DNA from 2 places in the Shewanella sp. DNRA4 genome. Region 1 is predicted to be linked to the other one. Evidence: predicted binding sites of a transcription regulator. Region 1 holds the regulator's gene; the other holds the start of a gene.
What was found. The regulator MetJ, encoded in region 1, represses methionine synthesis genes. The targets are predictions, from matches to a motif close to TAGACGTCTAGACGTCTA.
Positions count from the first base shown of each region.

Region 2: the regulator MetJ is predicted to act here: its motif matches at 1,600-1,617, upstream of metK (methionine adenosyltransferase).

Region 1 is NZ_JABAIP010000023.1:44,715-48,897, forward strand. It holds gene nrfD (NrfD/PsrC family molybdoenzyme membrane anchor subunit) at 1-562, shown strand, start outside; gene HG547_RS19800 (sulfite exporter TauE/SafE family protein) at 710-1,453, opposite strand; gene metJ (met regulon transcriptional regulator MetJ) at 1,561-1,875, opposite strand; gene metB (cystathionine gamma-synthase) at 2,098-3,261, shown strand; gene HG547_RS19815 (bifunctional aspartate kinase/homoserine dehydrogenase II) at 3,273-4,183, shown strand, end outside.
Region 2 is NZ_JABAIP010000005.1:33,512-37,694, forward strand. It holds gene HG547_RS06640 (hypothetical protein) at 1-210, opposite strand, end outside; gene metK (methionine adenosyltransferase) at 406-1,557, opposite strand; gene tkt (transketolase) at 2,034-4,028, shown strand; gene epd (erythrose-4-phosphate dehydrogenase) at 4,157-4,183, shown strand, end outside.

The DNA.
Region 1 (4,183 bases):
TTTCCTCACACCTATCGCTAAGCTGCTGATGCCCTTTAGAAAGCTGATTGAAGTGCTGTTGTTTGTCCTCGCCATTGGTGTGGGCGCTTACACAGGCTTCTTAATCTCGGCGATGAATGCCTATCCGATGCTAAACACTGCGGTATTGCCTGCACTGTTCTTGGTATCGGGTTTATCAGCGGGTGCGGCGGCCAATGCGGTGCTGGCGCTGGTGATGTTCAAAACCGATAGCCACGACAAGACCTTAGCTAAAATGCATGGCTTAGAGCTGCCAGTGATGGCAATCGAAATCATGTTCCTGTTTATGTTGTTTTGCGCCTTGTACTTTAAGGGCGGTGCGGCGGCTGCGGCACTGGCATCACTCACCTCTGGCGTGTGGGCAAGCGTATTCTGGATTGGTGTCGTGGGGATTGGCTTTGGTGTGCCATTGCTGTTTATGCTGCTTCCCGCAGCGACTCGCCACACTAAGGGCGCAATGATTATGGTGGCCTGTGCCAGCTTAACCGGCGTGCTCGCCCTGAGACACTTTATTGTGTATGCGGGCCAAAGCTACTTAAGTTAATGAGAGCAGAGTTAACGAGATCTCAGTTAACAATTAACTGAAGTTCGTTGCAATACCGATGGCGTAAATCACCCATCCCCTGCAAGCAAAAAGCACCGTTAAACGGTGCTTTTTTTATGGCTGCGATTGACTGCAATTGGCGGGAGATTATTGCGGTAATAACTCAATCACTGATTTGACCGTGAGCACTAAGGCGCTGATAGCGCAGAGGGCTAAGGTCGCCATCTTGGTCTTATGTTTATCAATACTGCCTACCAGTTTGCCCGCCACGAGATAGCCTAAAAAGACCGAGGGCAATAGCATTAGCGAAAGCCAAAAGTGCTTGATTTCGAGTAGGCCCGTCACCCCAAGAATCGCCAAGGCAATGGTCGAACTAAAGATAAAGAAGGCCGATAACGCTGCGCGAAACTGCGAAGCATCCTTACCCGCCAATAAAATCGCCATCGGCGGACCACCAATGGCGGCGATATTGCCAAAGATCCCCGAGACGACTCCCGCGCCAAACAGAGTCGCTTTGTTTACCGGCAGGCTGAATTTATACAAACTGAGCACCACGGCAACCGTCACAATCGCGGCAATCGCCAAGCCGAGGATCGGCTGCGGCGCAAACAGTAATAGGCTAGCACCGATAAAGCCACCGGGCACTCGACCGATGAGTGCGTATTGCAAGCCATTGAATTCTAAATGGCCGCGTTCACGCAATAGGGTGAGTAGCGCGATGGAAAATCCCATCACAATCACGGGGGCAGGCACTAATTGGGGATCGACGATATACAGCAGCGGACTGGCGACCACGGCTAAGCCAAACCCAATCAGACTCTGGGTGAGGGCACCTAAAAACACAATCACAGACGCGATGGCAAGCGTTTGTGGATCGATCAAGGAGAACATAGGATTCCATCAAAACAAAATAGGGATCGTTACTTTAACCCACCACGCCGGATGAGCATTAACGATCCCTAATAATTAGTTACGGCAGGATTATGGACGCTTAAGCGTTATTCCATGTCTTCCCACTCGATCCCCATTTCGTCCATCAACCGCTTCGCTTCAGCGGGGATGCTGTCTGGGCACTCTTTCGACAGATCGGCATCATCAGGCAGAGGCTGGCCGGTGTAGGCATGCAAAAATGCTTCGCACAACAGTTCGCTATTCGTTGCGTGGCGCAGGTTGTTGACCTGACGACGCGTACGTTCATCCGTGAGGACTTTTAGCACTTTGAGCGGAATAGACACAGTAATTTTCTTTACTTGTTCATTCTTCTTGCCATGTTCAGCATAGGGGCTGATGTATTCCCCATTCCATTCAGTCATTGACTCACCTGTTATAACGCTAAATTCGGGGCAGATTTTAAACCCTTACAGATTACAGTCAAATTATTGCTACTATTTCTTAGCGATTGCAAACAGATTTCTTTATGTTTAGACGTCTAAACGTCTTAACGCCTATTGACGATACCACTGGGCTTAGGTACATTTAGACGTCCAGACATCTCTTTGCGAACTTAGGAGTTCCCGATGACCGCAGGCAAATTAGTGACCGAGCGTCAATTAGCCACATTGGCAGTGCGTCAGGGTATCGAAAGCGATACTCAATATGGCGCCGTGGTGCCGCCAATTTACCTGTCGACGAATTACGCCTTCGATGGTCATAAAAATCCTCGCGAATTTGACTACAGCCGTTCCGGCAATCCTACCCGCAGCATCTTAGGCGATGCCTTAGCAAAGCTGGAAAAGGGCGCAACCGGTGTAGTGACTTGTACTGGCATGGCAGCCATTACCTTAGTGACCACTTTACTGGGCCCAGATAATTTACTGGTGGTGCCCCACGATTGTTACGGTGGCTCTTATCGTTTATTTACTAATTTGGCGAAAAAAGGCCAATTTAAACTGCTGGTGGTCGATCAAACCGACAGCCAAGCACTTGAGCAAGCGATTGCCCAGCAACCTAAAATGGTGTGGATTGAAACCCCATCCAACCCATTACTGCGGGTGGTTGATATCGAAGCTATTGCCAAGGCAAGCCACGCCGTCGGTGCGTTAGTGATAGTGGACAATACTTTCCTGTCACCGATTTTGCAGCAACCGCTATTGCTCGGCGCCGATATCGTTATCCACTCCACCACTAAGTACATTAATGGTCATAGCGATGTGGTGGGCGGCGCGGTGATCGCCAAAGATCCCCAAATTGGTGAGACCTTACATTGGTGGTCGAACACCTTAGGCTTAACGGGTTCTGCCTTCGACAGTTATCAAACCCTGCGCGGCCTGCGTACTTTGGCCGTGCGCATTCGTGAGCACCAACGCAATGCCGAGCGGATTGTGGAGTTACTGAGTAATAGCCCCGTCGTGAGTAAAGTGTATTACCCAGGTCTTGCGGATCATCCCGGTTATGCCATTGCCGCCAAGCAACAAAAAGGTTTTGGCGCTATGCTGAGTTTTGAGCTTAAGGGCGGCGAGGCCGAAGTGGTTGCCTTTTTAGATGCCTTAAGTTTATTTAGTGTTGCTGAGAGTTTAGGCGGCGTCGAGAGCCTCGTGGCCGTGCCCGCGACCATGACCCACAGAGCGATGGAGCCGCAGGCGCGTTTTGAAGCTGGTATTAAAGACACCCTATTACGTTTGTCGGTTGGTATTGAAGATGCCGACGACTTAGTTGCAGATATTCAAGCAGGATTGGCCGCCGTAGCGGCTTGTCAGTAGAGGAATAATAGATGGCACGTTGTCACTTACATAAATTTGGTGGTTCCAGCTTAGCCGATGCCGATTGTTACCGCCGAGTCGCCCATATTCTGTTAACCCATGGCCACAGTGATGATCTGGTGGTGGTGTCTGCCGCGGGTAAAACCACTAACTTTTTATATAAATTATTGTCCCTGCGCGATAGCAACCAATTATGGCAAGAAGAATTACAAGTCCTTATCAGCTATCAGCAAGGCTTGATTGAGCAATTATTATCTAACGAGCAAGCGCGGGATTTACGCGAACGTTTGACCACGGATAAAGCTCAGTTAATCAGTCTATTATCTTTAGATGTACGCAATGATTACCAAATTAACCATGTGGTGAGTTTTGGTGAGCGTTGGTCGGCGCGCCTGATGGCAGCGCTGCTGCGCGAATCGGGCGTGGCCGCAAGCCATGTTGATGCGTGCTCGATTTTAGTGGCCGATGAGGCCGCCGTGCCGCAAATTCGTGTGCAAGAATCCCGCGCCAAAGTGCAAGCCTTACTGGCGGCCCACCCTAACGAGCGCCTAGTGATCACCGGTTTTATTTGTGCTAACGAGCGCGGCGATACCTTGCTGCTTGGCCGCAATGGCTCTGACTTTAGCGCCAGCTTAATTGCTAGCCTTGCCGACATTGAGCGCGTGACCATTTGGACCGACGTTGAAGGGGTCTTTAACGCTGACCCGAATAAGATCAATGATGCGAAATTACTCAAGAGCATGTCCCTTGCTGAAGCCGACCGTTTGGCGCGTTTAGGCTCACCCGTGTTGCATTCACGTACTTTGCAGCCGCTGTTTAACACTGAGGTGAGCTTGGCTGTGCGTTCAAGCTATGCCTCCCACACCGACTTTACCCTGATTGCGCCGCACAGTTCATCAGCGAGTGCGCCCGTGGTGACCAA
Region 2 (4,183 bases), on a different contig from region 1:
AACGGTCATTATTTTCCACGTTTCCAGATAGGCGGTTTTCGCTATTTGAGCGACGATTTCACTAGATACTTGGGGCTTTAATCTGTTGGCTTGTTGATGGTCGCTAACACATAAGCTTTCATAGGGTTCAGTGTAGGGCGGTTCGAAAAAACGGCCGGGCTCCCTTTCAAGGCAAGTGGCTATGTCTAGGCTGCCTAAGGTGTTGGCCATGGGCTCGTGATGGCCTACCTTGGTCGCCTAAGAGCAGAATTGGAGTTGTGCGATTAACGGCTTCATTGAGTCTCTGTCTTTTGCCTACAGTGAAAGCCATTTTGTTGAGAGTAATGGGGTTAGGCAATACATCCTAAGCATAAAAAAACCGCCATTAGGCGGTTTTTTCTTGTAAAAGCATGAGCTTAATGTAGATTACAGACCTGCATCGGCGCGCAGTGCGTCAGCTTTATCCGTCGCTTCCCATGGGAACTCGCTGCGGCCAAAGTGACCATAAGCGGCAGTCGCTTGGTAAATTGGACGAGCTAAGTTCAACATTTCAGTCAGGCCGTATGGGCGCAGGTCGAAGTGTTGACGGACTAACTTGATTAAGACTTCTTCAGATACTTTACCCGTACCGAAAGTCTCAACACTGATAGAAGTCGGTTCAGCTACACCGATAGCGTAAGACACTTGGATCTCACAACGGTCTGCCAGACCCGCTGCTACGATGTTTTTCGCAACGTAACGGGCAGCGTAAGCAGCACTACGGTCAACTTTTGATGGGTCTTTACCAGAGAATGCACCACCACCGTGACGCGCCATACCACCGTAGGTATCCACGATGATCTTACGACCGGTTAAACCACAGTCACCCATTGGACCACCGATAACGAAACGGCCAGTTGGGTTAATGAAGTATTTAGTGTCCTTGCTCAGCCATTGTGCTGGCAGAACTGGTTTGATGATGGTTTCCATCACGCCTTCAATCAAATCCGCTTGGGCGATATCAGGGCTGTGTTGGGTAGACAGTACGATCGCATCGATACCAACAATCTTGTTGTCTTCGTAAGCGAAGGTAACTTGGCTTTTCGCATCTGGGCGTAACCATGGCAGAGTGCCGTTTTTACGCACTTCAGATTGACGCTTCACTAATGCGTGGGCATAAGTAATAGGCGCTGGCATCAGAATGTCAGTTTCGTTGCTGGCATAACCAAACATTAACCCTTGGTCGCCGGCACCTTGCTCTTTTGGATCAGCGCGGTCGACACCTTGGTTGATGTCTGGAGACTGTTTACCAATCGCGTTTAATACGGCGCAAGAATCGGCATCGAAGCCCATATCAGAATGGATATAACCAATTTCACGAACCGTTTTACGGGTCAGCTCTTCAATATCAACCCAGGCAGAGGTGGTCACTTCGCCACCTACTAATACCATGCCAGTTTTGACATACGTTTCGCACGCGACACGTGCTTTAGGATCTTGGGCCAGAATCGCGTCTAGCACAGCATCAGAAATCTGATCTGCAATTTTATCGGGATGACCTTCTGAGACCGACTCAGAAGTAAACAAGTGCTTTGCCATAGTAGGAAAATCTCGTTGTTAGCAATCAAACGTGTAGAAGCATCTACATCTAGACGGCTATTTTAGTGGAATTTCATCGCCATGACACCCCCAAAGCTAAATATTTCTGTACTTAGTGAGGTAAATCTCAGCTTTAAAATTTGAACTAAAAAGCATGTTAGTCATTTAACTGATTGAAAATAATTAATTAAAAGTGTTTAAAATCCATCTAATTCCGTTAAGGATACGCGGCGGCATTTCCTCTTTTCCACCGAGACGAGCTTTGGGGGAAATTGTACAGAGTATTGTCATAGCGACTTAAACTACGAATCATTGGCTTGAATAGTTCATCCTTAAGCCATTTTTTATCGCAAAAAGTTCTATTGGCGATGGTAAGGCGAGATTGTGATGAATTTTCGTTTGCGTCGCTTCGCTATGTAGGGGAAAATATGCGTCCAAATTGCCCGCTAGACCCCACAAATTAAGCAGGAGAGAGCATGTCTTCCCGTAAAGTACTCGCCAACGCAATCCGTGCGTTAAGTATGGATGCAGTTCAAAAAGCAAACTCAGGCCACCCAGGCGCCCCAATGGGCATGGCAGATATTGCTGAAGTGCTGTGGAATGATTTCCTTAAGCACAACCCGAACAATCCGAAATGGGTAGATAGAGACCGCTTTATCCTCTCTAACGGTCACGGCTCTATGCTGATCTACTCTTTATTACACCTCACTGGCTACGACCTGCCAATGGATGAACTGAAGCAATTCCGTCAGTTACATTCTAAAACCCCAGGTCACCCAGAATATGGTTACACCCCAGGTGTTGAAACCACCACGGGTCCATTAGGTGCGGGGATCAGCAACGCTGTGGGTATGGCGATTGCAGAAAAAACCTTAGCGGCACAGTTTAACCGTGAAGGTCACGAGATTGTTGACCACTACACATACTGCTTCCTCGGCGATGGCTGCTTGATGGAAGGTATTTCCCACGAAGCGTGTTCTCTGGCAGGTACCTTAGGCCTAGGCAAACTGATCGCATTTTGGGATGACAACGGCATCTCTATCGACGGCCATGTTGAAGGCTGGTTTACCGATGACACGCCAAAACGTTTCGAATCATACGGCTGGCATGTGATTGCTAACGTTGATGGTCACGATAGCGATGCGATTCGCGCTGCTATCGAAGCGGCTAAAGCGGTCACCGATAAACCAACCATGATCTGCTGCAAAACCATTATCGGTTTTGGTTCGCCAAACAAATCTGGCAGCCACGATTGCCACGGCGCGCCATTAGGTGATGCGGAAATCGCCGCGGCCCGTGAATTCTTAGGCTGGCCACATGCGCCATTCGAAATCCCTGCCGATGTATACGCTGGTTGGGATGCTAAAGAAGTGGGAGCAGCCCGTGAAGCGGCATGGAACGATAAGTTTGCCGCTTACGCTGCTGCTTACCCAGAATTAGCAGCTGAATACGAGCGCCGTGTACTGAAAGGTGAATTACCAGCCGATTTCGAAGCCAAAGCACAAGCCTTTATCCAAGAATGCCAATCCAAAGGCGAAGGTATTGCGAGCCGTAAAGCATCACAAAACGCGATTGCAGCCTTTGGCGCTATGCTGCCTGAACTGTTAGGCGGCTCAGCAGACTTAGCGGGTTCTAACCTCACCTTGTGGGCCGGTTCTAAAGGGATTCAAGACGATCCAGCCGGTAACTACGTGTACTACGGTGTGCGTGAATTCGGTATGAGCGGCATCATGAACGGTGTGTCTCTGCACGGTGGTTTTATCAACTACGGCGCGACTTTCATGATGTTCATGGAATACGCACGCAACGCTGTACGTATGTCTGCACTGATGGGAATTCAAAACATCTTCGTTTACACCCATGACTCTATCGGTCAAGGTGAAGACGGCCCAACTCACCAACCCGTTGAGCAATTAGCTAACCTGCGTATGACGCCAAACATGGCGGTATGGCGCCCATGTGACGCGGCTGAAACCGCAGTAGCGTGGAAAGCGGCTATCGAACGTCGCCATGCTCCAACATCACTGATCTTCAGCCGTCAAAACCTGAAGGCTCAAGCACGTACTGCTGAGCAATTAGCCAATGTGGCAAAAGGCGCTTACGTACTGCAAGACTGTGCAGGTACGCCTGAGTACATCCTGATTGCGACTGGTAGTGAAGTTCAATTGGCGGTAGAAGCTGCTGCGGCCCTGACTGAACAAGGCAAACAAGTTCGCGTGGTATCTATGCCATCAAACACTGAGTTTGATAAGCAAGATGCTGCTTACAAAGAATCTGTACTGCCAAAAGCCGTAACTAAACGTATTGCTATCGAAGCGGCCCATACTGACTTCTGGTACAAGTATGTTGGTTTCGAAGGCACAGTTGTGGGCATGACTACTTTTGGTGAGTCTGCGCCAGGCAACGTGCTGCTGAAGCACTTCGGTTTCACCGTTGAAAATGTGCTGAACGCTGCAAAATCACTAGGCTAATTGTTTAGGTGATGGGATTACCGACAAAAGGTTAAACTTTTGAAAGGTTAATCTGTATAATGCGGCCTGCAATCGTTTGCAGGCCGTTTTTGTATATGCAGTATTGTTAAGAGGAAATAAAGACCTCAATGATCCGAGTCGCAATCAATGGTTAT